One region of the Clostridium sp. CM042 genome, then DNA from elsewhere that is predicted to be linked to it. Evidence: a T-box and tRNA genes for the amino acid it is inferred to sense, from the RefSeq annotation. Region 1 holds a T-box; the other holds one or more tRNA genes.

Region 1 (6,229 bases):
TACTGGGATAAACAATATATCTACATCTCCAATGGAGGCCATATCATCATTTGAAAGAGTGTGGCCTAGATCTCCTAAGTGACATAAGGAATACCCGTCCATTCTAAAAGTGAATATTATATTATCGCCACGTTTTGCACCTTTATTTTTGTCGTGATAAGAAGGGGTACCTTTTATAGGTATATCATGTGAAGTGGACATACCAATTTTATCTATAATTTCATAATTACCCTTTAGCTCTTTGATATAATTATGATCAAAATGTTGATGACTTATAGTTACAATATCTGGACTACCTTTATAAATATCATACCCCGCAGTATTGTCAAATGGATCTGTTAAAAGCTTCACACCTTTTGAATCTTCCAAAAGAAAGCATGAATGACCTAACCAAGTTATTTTCATGTAAATTCTCCTTTTGTTAAATCTTTTCTCTTTGTTATGGTATGTAACTCCCACTTATAGAAGTGGGAGACTTTCCTTCTGAAATGTCGTTAAAATTAATATATTGTGTAGTAAAAGAATATTTTATACGTTGTTTATAATTCGTAATATATAATTTTGTTTTTTTATTAAATATCTAACAAATTCTTTTTATAGTTAGAATAATAAAGCCTGAGCTCTTCCATTTGTGCATCTAATTGTATTTGTAATGATGAAAGTTCCTCATAGTTTTCAAGTTTAGAAGCTTCTTTTATTTTAGTAAATAGGCTTTTCTTAGAATAAGTATCCTTCATAAGAGAATGTCTAAGATCATTAATTTTTTGCCAATTTGCTAAATCTAAATCTAAAGCCTTTTCAACAGTATGAATCATTTTAGATTTTCGAATTTCTTCTGCATAATTGTTTAATAATCTATTATTTATTTCAGTAACCCATCTAGTGGTTATTGCCATTTTAAAACTATTTATTATGCTAGTAGTAAATACATTGGAAGCTGTAAGGACCCTAACTTTTTCAGGATATTCTTCTAATGTACGAACATTTTCATAAACAGTTTTAGGTGCTTTTCCAAAATATTTTCCGCGCTCTTCTTCTGTATAGAATTCAAATACATCTTCTTCACTTCTGTAAGCTCTATCTTTTTCTAAATAATCACTGTCGTCTCCTGGTGCTTTAGATAATTCTTTCAAAAGGTCATCTTCAGATTTATTGTTCTTTATTGCATATACAATTCCATCGAGCATTGTCATATATAGAGTAGATAAAGCTAAGTAGGCATTAGTATGTGGACATGGAGATCTAAGCTCAAATCTTGTAGCAAGGGGATTATCAAGGTCTCTTATTAATGCCAAAAGTATAGATCTGTTTCTCGACGGAATATCTACACTGTGACCAAGTGAAGTTACTATGCAAATAGGAGCCTCAAAACCAACTTTTAATCTTCTTAAAGCATCATTTGTTGAGGAAACAAATGGATTTATTACTTCATAATTTTTAAGTACGCCCATCACGGAAGCATAACCTAAAGTGCTTAAAAAATGTTTTTCTTTTGAATTGAATAAGTTAACTCTCTTTCCATTTTTTAATTTTACAGCTACTCCAACATGAATATGTTCACCGCTTCCAGCCACATCATGTACAGGCTTTGCTAGAAAATTAACATCTAGACCGTTAAGTCTGAAAGTTTCTTTTACTAAATTTCTGATAAATAGCTCATTATCTGCACATTGAAGAGCGTTTGAAAACTTCCAATCTAATTCAAGTTGTTCCATAATATGTGTTAGAGTACCAGCTTCACCTATTTGAGCTTTTACTCCACCAACTTCTTTATGGCCCATTTCAGGCTCAAAACCATACTCTTCCATTAGAAGAAGCGTTTGCTCGAGAGCTGTTCGAACATTTCCTTTAGTTTTACTCCAATATTGTTCTTTTAGTACTTGAGAAGTAGATAGTTCTTCTATATCAGCCTTATCATTAGGTGTTTTTACCCAAAATTCTAACTCAGTGGCAGAAGTGAGCATTAGCTCATCAATATCTTTATATTCAAAATCAAAAGAATTTAAAGATGATGGATTTTCTTTGAATAAATTAAGAAGGGTTGTTTTAAAGCATTCAACGGATCTTTTTAAGATCGATCTTGAATCCACTGGGAGATTATCATGTAATAATACACATGGAATTTTTAATGTACCTATAGGTGATTCTGTTTCAGCATCAATGTTTTCGTAATTGTAGTCGACGTACCAATTACAGTCAAAATCTGCTAGCATGTCTAATTTAGCATTGTTTAGAGTAGCAATACCTGGCAATACTACAGATGAACCATCAGTCTGAATAGCACCGCTTGCGAAACCACTAATATCATTTAAGAATATGTGCATTGGAATTCTCTCGTCGGTGTCATTACCGGATAAGTCAATACCAACTAGTGAAACGAACTTCACCTCAGAGTGTGCAAGTAAAATTTCTTTAATTTCTTTTTCAGAATGATTTTCTTTAGGAATTACATAAATTAATTTTTTCAAAATAATATTCCTCCTTTAAAGTATATATTTAAATTGCCTGTAACAAGACTATCACATATAGTAATAGTAGAGAACTTTTTTTTATACAACAAAATTTTATTTATAAATAAAATGATTTTATTATAAAAATGAAAGTATGTCAATGAGAAAACGTCATTAATTGCGATTAATTACAAAATGATGGCGTTATTTTGCAAGTTGTTATAGATGCAAATTCATTTATGATTTCAAATCATAACAAAGTTTTTTTAACTAGTATTATATCACATACATCTGTGAAAAGGTGATATTTAAATAATCAAAGTAGTTATTGAAGACTCAGTGGAATAGTATTCCCAAAATATAAAGATATAGGCTTTATAACATAAATTTAAATCTTTAGATATAGACCTCTTTTTTTCATGGTAAATAAAAGAGAATTTAAAAAGAAATTGACAATAAAAATTCATTATAATATAATGATAAGAAGTTCATAGTAATTATTGATTATGACTAATAAAAAGCTTTGATTAGGAAAAGTATTTAAGCAAGTAACTTACAGAGAATGGGCCAGGTTGAGAACCCATAGTGAAGGTTTAAAGAAAATCACCTAGGAGCTGAGAGCTGAATGTTTAGTAAGCTTATCCGTATTTCTGCGTTAAAGAATAAGGTATTATTGTACTTGAATTATATTTATTATATAGGTGGCATAACGAATTTAACTTCGTCCTATTTAGGGTGGGGTTTTTTTATATTTAAAAGTATTGCAGCATCGAAGATTAGAACAGTACCGAAGGTGATGATTTAACGACATTTCAGAAGGAAAGTTCCCCACATACAAATAGTAATTATTAAATGAAATAGGGAAAGGAGTTTTATTATGTATAAGAAAAATGATGCCTCAAAAAGTTTTATGGATATAGAAAAAGATGTGCTTAAGCTTTGGAAAGAAAAAGATATTATTCAAAAGAATTTTGACTTAAATGAGGGAGGAGGGCCCTTTACTTTTTATGATGGTCCACCAACAGCTAATGGAAAGCCGCACATAGGGCACGTTTTAACAAGAGTTATGAAGGATTTAATTCCAAGATATAAGGTAATGAAGGGGTACAAAGTGCTTAGAAAAGCAGGTTGGGATACTCACGGGTTACCGGTAGAACTTGAAATAGAAAAAAAACTTGGAATTGATGGTAAACCTGGAATAGAAGCATATGGAGTAGAGAAATTTGTAAAAGAATGTAAGGATAGTGTCTTTAACTATGTTAATATGTGGGAAGAAATGTCGGATAGGGTAGGATACTGGGTAGATATGGAGAATCCATATGTAACTTATCATAATAATTATATTGAATCAGTTTGGTGGGCATTAAAGCAAATGTGGGATAAGGATCTATTATACAAAGGTCATAAGGTAATGCCTTATTGTCCAAGATGCGGAACATCACTATCTTCTCATGAAGTAGCTCAAGGATATAAGGATGTAAAAGAAATGTCAGCATATGTAAAGTTTAAAATAAAAGGTGAAGAAAAATCTTTACTTGTTTGGACTACAACTCCTTGGACTCTTCCAAGCAATGTAGCACTTGCAGTAAACAAAAAATATGATTATGTTGAAGTAATCCAAGAAGGTGAGACTTTAATACTTTCAAGAGACTTATTAAGTAAACTCGAGGGAGAGTATGAGGTAGTACGTGAATTTAAAGGGGAAGCTCTAATAGGTCTTGAATATGAGCAAATGTTTGATTTCTATACACCAGAAGGAAAAGCCTTCTATATAGTACACGGAGATTTCGTAACTCTCTCAGATGGTACAGGGATAGTCCATATTGCTCCGGCTTATGGTGAAGATGATAATTTGCTTTCTAAAAAATACGATTTACCACTTATTAATTTAGTTGATGTAGAAGGGAAATTTGTAGATTGTGTTGCTCCATGGAAGGGCATTTTTGTTAAAGATGCTGATGCTAAGATATTAGAATATTTAAAAGAAAACAATGTTTTATATAAAGCAGAGAAATTTGAACACTCATACCCACACTGTTGGAGATGTGATACACCACTTTTATATTATCCAAGAGAAAGCTGGTTTGTAAGAATGTCTTCAATAAGAGACAAACTTATAGAAAATAACAATAAGGTGAATTGGATGCCGGACAATGTACGAACAGGTAGAATGGGTAAATTCCTTGAAGGCGTTATAGATTGGAGTATAAGTAGAACAAGGTACTGGGGAACTCCACTTCCAATATGGGAATGTGAATGCGGACATCGCGAACTTATAGGAAGTATAGCAGAACTTAATGAAAAAGGAAAAGATGTTCCTGAAGGAATAGAACTTCATAAACCATATATAGATAAAGTACATTTAAAGTGTCCAAAATGCGGAAAATCTATGGATAGGGTAGAAGAAGTTATAGATTGCTGGTTTGATTCAGGTTCAATGCCATTTGCGCAACATCACTATCCATTTGAAAATAAAGAACTATTTGAAGCTAATTTTCCAGCTCAATTTATTTCAGAGGCAGTAGATCAAACAAGAGGATGGTTCTATACGTTACTTGCGATATCTACAGCTGTGTTTGATACAAACCCATTTGAAAACTGTATTGTACTAGGGCATGTATTGGATAAAAACGGACTTAAAATGTCTAAGCATAAAGGAAATGTGTTAAGTCCATTTACAGTGCTAGAAAATCAAGGAGCAGATGCTCTAAGATGGTATTTTTATACTGCTAGTGCACCATGGTTACCTTCAAGATTTTATGAAGGAGCAGTTATTGAAGCACAAAGAAAGTTCATAGGAACCCTTTGGAATGTATATTCATTTTATATTCTATATGCTGAAATAGATAATTTTGACCCAACTAAATATGAAGACTTTACATCCGTAAATATTATGGATAAATGGATGATGTCAAAACTTAACTCATTAGTTAAAAACATAGATGAGCATCTAACAAACTATAGAATAACTCAAGGAGCTCTTGAACTTGAAGACTTTATTGATGGGCTTTCTAACTGGTATGTAAGACGTAATAGGGCAAGGTACTGGGTAGAATCACTTACAGATGATAAGATAGGTGCTTATATGACACTATACAGAGTTATCACAACTTTTGCTAAAATATCTGCACCATTTATACCATTTATAACAGAAGAGTTGTATCAAAACCTAGTAGTTGCTTTTGACAAAAGTGCACCAGAAAGTATTCACTTATGTGCTTGGCCGCAGTATAGAGAAGATCAAGTAGATAAAGTATTAGAAGAAGAAATGGATATGGCATATAGAACAGTTAAACTAGGAAGAAGTGCACGAAATGCTGCTAATATAAAGAATAGACAGCCACTTTCTAAAATGCTAGTTAGTTCTAAATCTCTTCCAGAATATTATGGGCATATAGTAAAAGAAGAACTTAATATTAAAGAAGTAGAGCTAGGAGCGGATATTTCTAAATATGTTAAATTTGAAATTAAACCAAATTTACCTGTGCTAGGTAAGCCATATGGTAAGTTAATACCAGGAATTAAGAAAGCAATAGGAGCTATGAACCAAATGGAGCTTGCTCAAACTATAAATAACGGAAGCGTAGTTACTATAAATGTAGCAGGAACAGAAATAGAACTCAATAGTGAGAAATTACTTGTTACAATGCAAGGGCTTGAAGGTTATGCATTTGCTGGAGAAGGTGAAATGGGAGTAGTCTTAATGACTAACATCACTGAAGAACTTAAAGAAGAAGGAAACGTACGTGAGATCTTAAGCAAAATTCAAAACATGAGAA
Region 2 (6,229 bases), 470 kb from region 1:
GGTGCCCGTACCGCAAACCGACACAGGTAGGTGAGGAGAGAATCCTAAGACCATCGGAAGAATTGTTGTTAAGGAACTCGGCAAATTGACCCCGTAACTTCGGGAGAAGGGGTGCCTACGTAAGTAGGTCGCAGAGAATAGGCCCAAGCAACTGTTTAGCAAAAACACAGGTCTCTGCTAAAGCGAAAGCTGATGTATAGGGGCTGACGCCTGCCCGGTGCTGGAAGGTTAAGGGGATTACTTAGCGCAAGCGAAGGTATGAACTTAAGCCCCAGTAAACGGCGGCCGTAACTATAACGGTCCTAAGGTAGCGAAATTCCTTGTCGGGTAAGTTCCGACCCGCACGAATGGCGTAATGATTTGGGCACTGTCTCAACAACACATCCGGCGAAATTGTAGTGCAAGTGAAGATGCTTGCTACCCGCGATTGGACGGAAAGACCCCGTAGAGCTTTACTGTAGCTTAGCATTGAATTTCGGTATTGTCTGTACAGGATAGGTGGGAGACTGAGAAACATGGGCGTCAGCCTGTGTGGAGTCATCCTTGGGATACCACCCTGACAGTACTGAGGTTCTAACTGGAGGCCATGAATCTGGTCACAGGACATTGTTAGGTGGGCAGTTTGACTGGGGCGGTCGCCTCCAAAAAAGTAACGGAGGCGCCCAAAGGTTCCCTCAGCGCGGTTGGAAATCGCGCGAAGAGTGCAAAGGCAGAAGGGAGCCTGACTGCGACACTTACAAGTGGAGCAGGGACGAAAGTCGGGCTTAGTGATCCGGTGGTACCTCGTGGGAGGGCCATCGCTCAACGGATAAAAGCTACCTCGGGGATAACAGGCTGATCTCCCCCAAGAGTCCACATCGACGGGGAGGTTTGGCACCTCGATGTCGGCTCGTCGCATCCTGGGGCTGAAGTAGGTCCCAAGGGTTGGGCTGTTCGCCCATTAAAGCGGCACGCGAGCTGGGTTCAGAACGTCGTGAGACAGTTCGGTCCCTATCCGTCGCGGGCGTAGGAAATTTGAAGGGAGCTGTCCTTAGTACGAGAGGACCGGGATGGACAAACCTCTGGTGCACCAGTTGTCACGCCAGTGGCATCGCTGGGTAGCTATGTTTGGAAGGGATAAACGCTGAAAGCATCTAAGCGTGAAGCCCACCCTGAGATGAGATTTCCCATAACGCGTGTTTTTAACACAAGTTAGTAAGACTCCTGGAAGACCACCAGGTTGATAGGTTAGAGGTGTAAGCATGGTAACATGTTCAGCTGACTAATACTAATAAGTCGAGGGCTTGACCTAAATAATTAGAAATAACGCGATACTTCAAGCATAAGCGAGAAGACTAGTTCACTGTGCAATTTTGAGAGAATATTTATTTTCTCAATCTAGTGATTATGGCATGAAGGTAACACCCGTTCCCATACCGAACACGAAGGTTAAGCTTCAATGCGCCGATGGTACTGCAGGGGTGACCTTGTGGAAGAGTAGGTCGTCGCTAGGTAATGTTCCGCGATAGCTCAACGGTGGAGCACTCGGCTGTTAACCGATAGGTTGAAGGTTCAAATCCTTTTCGCGGAGCCATTTTTTTAAAATATAATAACATATGACGGATATTAATAAATCTGGTGATTATGGCATGAAGGTAACACCCGTTCCCATACCGAACACGAAGGTTAAGCTTCAATGCGCCGATGGTACTGCAGGGGTGACCTTGTGGAAGAGTAGGTTGTCGCCAGGTAAATATGGATCTTTAGCTCAGCTGGTTAGAGCTACCGGCTCATAACCGGTCGGTCCGGGGTTCGAGTCCCTGAAGGTCCACCATATGTGGGGATATAGCTCAGCTGGGAGAGCACCTGCCTTGCACGCAGGGGGTCAAGGGTTCGATTCCCTTTATCTCCACCAAAAAACAGTCCAATATGGGCTGTTTTTTTTGTGGAGATAAATAAGTTGTTAGTAAAAAAACTGGGTTAAATCATATCCTGGGTTGCTGAAATATTAACGACTTCAGAAGGAGATTTATACTCCCACTGAAGTTTTATTTTTGTTATAATATTGAACCTCTACTTATAAAAGTGGTGACTTCCCTTATGAGATGTCATTAAAATCACATATAAATTACTTATTTGATAATATAATTATTTAAAGAAGGATTAGAATTGAAGTAAATAAAATATTTAATGAATTTCCTTTAAAAATAAAAGAGGTTACCAGAATTTCGAAATGAAAATGTGACTGTTTGCATAATTAGAATAGAGTAGCATTTTTATTTTTATATGATTAATTATATTTAAGTTAATTATTAATATTTAAAGGAATTATATAATATAAAAATACTTAATAACGTTTATAAATAAATGAATTAAATGCTTAAATATAAACAATTTCTTATATACTTGACCATGTGTGTCAACACATATAAAACAAAGGATTATAACGAAAAGAGGGGGGAATAGAGAATAATGTGGATATATAACAAAAAAAACTAATATACAACTTTATTATTATGATACAATACTCCTTGTCGTCACAAACGAGTGGCACGATAAGCTAACTGTTGATAACTATTTAATATATTTTCAAATGAAAATAATTTTTAAAAAGTTGTTGACAAAACAAGAAATACCTAGTAGAATAGTAGAAGTCGTCACATGATGACAAAGCAAGTTGGTCTTTGAAAATTAAACAGAGAAATAGGTAAAGATAGCGAAATAATATTTCGTTAAACCAGTTAATTACTTTAGTATAAAGTAAAATTTAGTCGTAAGACTAAAAGTATGTAATGAGCTTGCTAACCAGCTTAACAGTTGGCGCAGATTAATCATTTCAACTAAAAAAGTGTAAACTTTTAAATTGAGAGTTTGATCCTGGCTCAGGACGAACGCTGGCGGCGTGCCTAACACATGCAAGTCGAGCGATGATTCGTCTCCTTCGGGAGACGTTGATTAGCGGCGGACGGGTGAGTAACACGTGGGTAACCTGCCTCAAAGAGGGGAATAGCCTCCCGAAAGGGAGATTAATACCGCATAATATGTTTTGGTCGCATGATCGAAACATCAAAGGATTTTTCTTCGGAAAATTCCACTTTGAGATGGACCCGCGGCGCATTAGCTAGTTGGTGAGGTAACGGCTCACCAAGGCGACGATGCGTAGCCGACCTGAGAGGGTGATCGGCCACATTGGAACTGAGACACGGTCCAGACTCCTACGGGAGGCAGCAGTGGGGAATATTGCGCAATGGGGGAAACCCTGACGCAGCAACGCCGCGTGAATGATGAAGGCCTTCGGGTTGTAAAGTTCTGTCTTCTGGGACGATAATGACGGTACCAGAGGAGGAAGCCACGGCTAACTACGTGCCAGCAGCCGCGGTAATACGTAGGTGGCAAGCGTTGTCCGGATTTACTGGGCGTAAAGGATGCGTAGGCGGACATTTAAGTCAGATGTGAAATACCCGAGCTTAACTTGGGTGCTGCATTTGAAACTGGGTGTCTAGAGTGCAGGAGAGGTAAGTGGAATTCCTAGTGTAGCGGTGAAATGCGTAGAGATTAGGAAGAACACCAGTGGCGAAGGCGACTTACTGGACTGTAACTGACGCTGAGGCATGAAAGCGTGGGGAGCAAACAGGATTAGATACCCTGGTAGTCCACGCCGTAAACGATGAATACTAGGTGTCGGGGGTCGAACCTCGGTGCCGCCGTTAACACATTAAGTATTCCGCCTGGGGAGTACGATCGCAAGATTAAAACTCAAAGGAATTGACGGGGGCCCGCACAAGCAGCGGAGCATGTGGTTTAATTCGAAGCAACGCGAAGAACCTTACCTAGACTTGACATCCCCTGCATAACCCAGAGATGGGTGAAGTCCTTCGGGACAGGGTGACAGGTGGTGCATGGTTGTCGTCAGCTCGTGTCGTGAGATGTTGGGTTAAGTCCCGCAACGAGCGCAACCCTTATCATTAGTTGCTACCATTAAGTTGAGCACTCTAGTGAGACTGCCCGGGTTAACCGGGAGGAAGGTGGGGATGACGTCAAATCATCATGCCCCTTATGTCTAGGGCTACACACGTGCTACAATGGTGAGTACAAAGAGATGCAAGACCGCAAGGTGGAGCCAAACTCAAAAACTCATCCCAGTTCGGATTGTAGGCTGCAACTCGCCTACATGAAGCCGGAGTTGCTAGTAATCGCGAATCAGCATGTCGCGGTGAATACGTTCCCGGGCCTTGTACACACCGCCCGTCACACCATGAGAGTTGGTAACACCCGAAGTCCGTGAGGTAACCGTAAGGAGCCAGCGGCCGAAGGTGGGATTGATGATTGGGGTGAAGTCGTAACAAGGTAGCCGTAGGAGAACCTGCGGCTGGATCACCTCCTTTCTAGGGAGTAGATGTATTGACTTCGGTCGATGCACAATATCTATTGTAATTAATCGTACCTAGTTCTCTGTTTAATTTTGAGAGACTAATTTTAGTTAACTCTTAGGAGTTAGCTAATTAATAGTTTTTCTTAAAATGTTCTTTGAAAATTGCACAGTGAAAAAAGTTGTTTTAAAAAAATTAAAACTATGAAAATAGTTTATGAATTGATTTAATACAATTTCGCAAAATTAATATAACCGTCTATGTAAATAGACAGAATCAAGGTCAAGCTACAAAGGGCGCATGGCGAATGCCTTGGCACTAGGAGCCGAAGAAGGACGCGTTAAGCTGCGATAAGCTTTGGGTAGGCGCAAATAGCCTGTGATCCAAAGATTTCCGAATGGGGGAACCCACATAGTAACAACTATGTACTGCATACTGAATAAATAGGTATGCAGAGGTAGACCCGGGGAACTGAAACATCTAAGTACCCGGAGGAAGAGAAAGAAATATCGATTTCCTAAGTAGCGGCGAGCGAAAGGGAAAGAGCCCAAACCCAGGTCTTTGACCTGGGGGTTGAGGATAGATCATAAATACTGCAATTCCTTAATTGAAGATAGCTGGAAAGCTGCTCCGCAGAAGGTAATAGGCCTGTAAATGAAAAGGAAAAACAGTCAGATCTAATCCAGAGTACCACGAGACACGTGAAACCTTGTGGGAAGCTGGGAGGACCACCTCCCAAGGCTAAATACTACCTAGTGACCGATAGTGAAGAAGTACCGTGAGGGAAAGGTGAAAAGAACCCCGGAAGGGGAGTGAAATAGAACCTGAAACCGTGTGCCTACAACCGGTCGAAGCACTTTATATGTGTGACGGCGTGCTTTTTGTAGAACGAGCCAACGAGTTACGATATGTAGCAAGGTTAAGTACTTAAGGTACGGAGCCGAAGGGAAACCAAGTCTGAATAGGGCGTTGTGAACGCAAGTTCACGAAGTTGCATGTCGTAGACCCGAAACCGGGTGACCTATCCATGGCCAGGATGAAGCGGAAGTAAAATTCCGTGGAGGTCCGAACCACGTTGGTGTTGAAAAACCATGGGATGAGCTGTGGATAGCGGAGAAATTCCAATCGAACTCGGAGATAGCTGGTTCTCCTCGAAATAGCTTTAGGGCTAGCGTCGATTAATTGAGTAATGGAGGTAGAGCACTGAATGGGCTAGGGGCTGACAACAGTTACTGAACCCTATCAAACTCCGAATGCCATATACTTTTATTTCGGCAGTCAGACTGCGAATGATAAGATCCGTAGTCAAAAGGGAAACAGCCCAGACCATCAGCTAAGGTCCCAAAGTGTAAGTTAAGTGGAAAAGGATGTGGGATTTCTAAGACAACTAGGATGTTGGCTCAGAAGCAGCCACTCATTTAAAGAGTGCGTAATAGCTCACTAGTCAAGAGATCCTGCGCCGAAGATGTCCGGGGCTAAAACTTACCACCGAAGCTATGGGTGTACACAATTGTGTACGCGGTAGAGGAGCTTTCTGTACTGGCTGAAGTCATACCGTAAGGAGTGGTGGACGGTACAGAAGTGAGAATGTTGGCATGAGTAGCGAGAGTTAAGTGAGAATCTTAACGGTCGAAAACCTAAGGTTTCCTGAGGAAGGCTCGTCCTCTCAGGGTTAGTCGGGACCTAAGCCGAGGCCGAAAGGCGTAGGTGATGGACAATCGGTTGATATTCCGATACCACCAATGGACGTTATTAGAAATGGGATGACGCAGGAGGATAAGATGTGCACACTATTGGATGTGTGTCTAAGCATTTAGGCGGAGCAAGCAGGCAAATCCGTTTGCTCTTAACGCTGAGATGTGATGGGGAAGGGAATTTAT

The links. The T-box of region 1 lies ahead of ileS (isoleucine--tRNA ligase). A T-box ahead of a tRNA ligase gene usually reads a tRNA of that ligase, here a tRNA-Ile.
Region 2: it encodes a tRNA-Ile, which carries the amino acid that the T-box ahead of ileS (isoleucine--tRNA ligase) is inferred to sense. The anticodon was not compared.

What each region holds. Positions count from the first base shown of each region.
Region 1 is NZ_CM143646.1:2,295,704-2,301,932, reverse strand. It holds gene ACWJJ7_RS10875 (MBL fold metallo-hydrolase) at 1-405, opposite strand, end outside; gene ACWJJ7_RS10870 (type I glutamate--ammonia ligase) at 573-2,471, opposite strand; T-box leader at 2,965-3,182, shown strand; gene ileS (isoleucine--tRNA ligase) at 3,328-6,229, shown strand, end outside.
Region 2 is NZ_CM143646.1:2,762,212-2,768,440, forward strand. It holds rRNA gene ACWJJ7_RS13170 (23S ribosomal RNA) at 1-1,291, shown strand, start outside; rRNA gene rrf (5S ribosomal RNA) at 1,377-1,493, shown strand; tRNA gene ACWJJ7_RS13180 (tRNA-Asn) at 1,499-1,573, shown strand; rRNA gene rrf (5S ribosomal RNA) at 1,614-1,730, shown strand; tRNA gene ACWJJ7_RS13190 (tRNA-Ile) at 1,737-1,813, shown strand; tRNA gene ACWJJ7_RS13195 (tRNA-Ala) at 1,819-1,894, shown strand; rRNA gene ACWJJ7_RS13200 (16S ribosomal RNA) at 2,839-4,364, shown strand; rRNA gene ACWJJ7_RS13205 (23S ribosomal RNA) at 4,630-6,229, shown strand, end outside.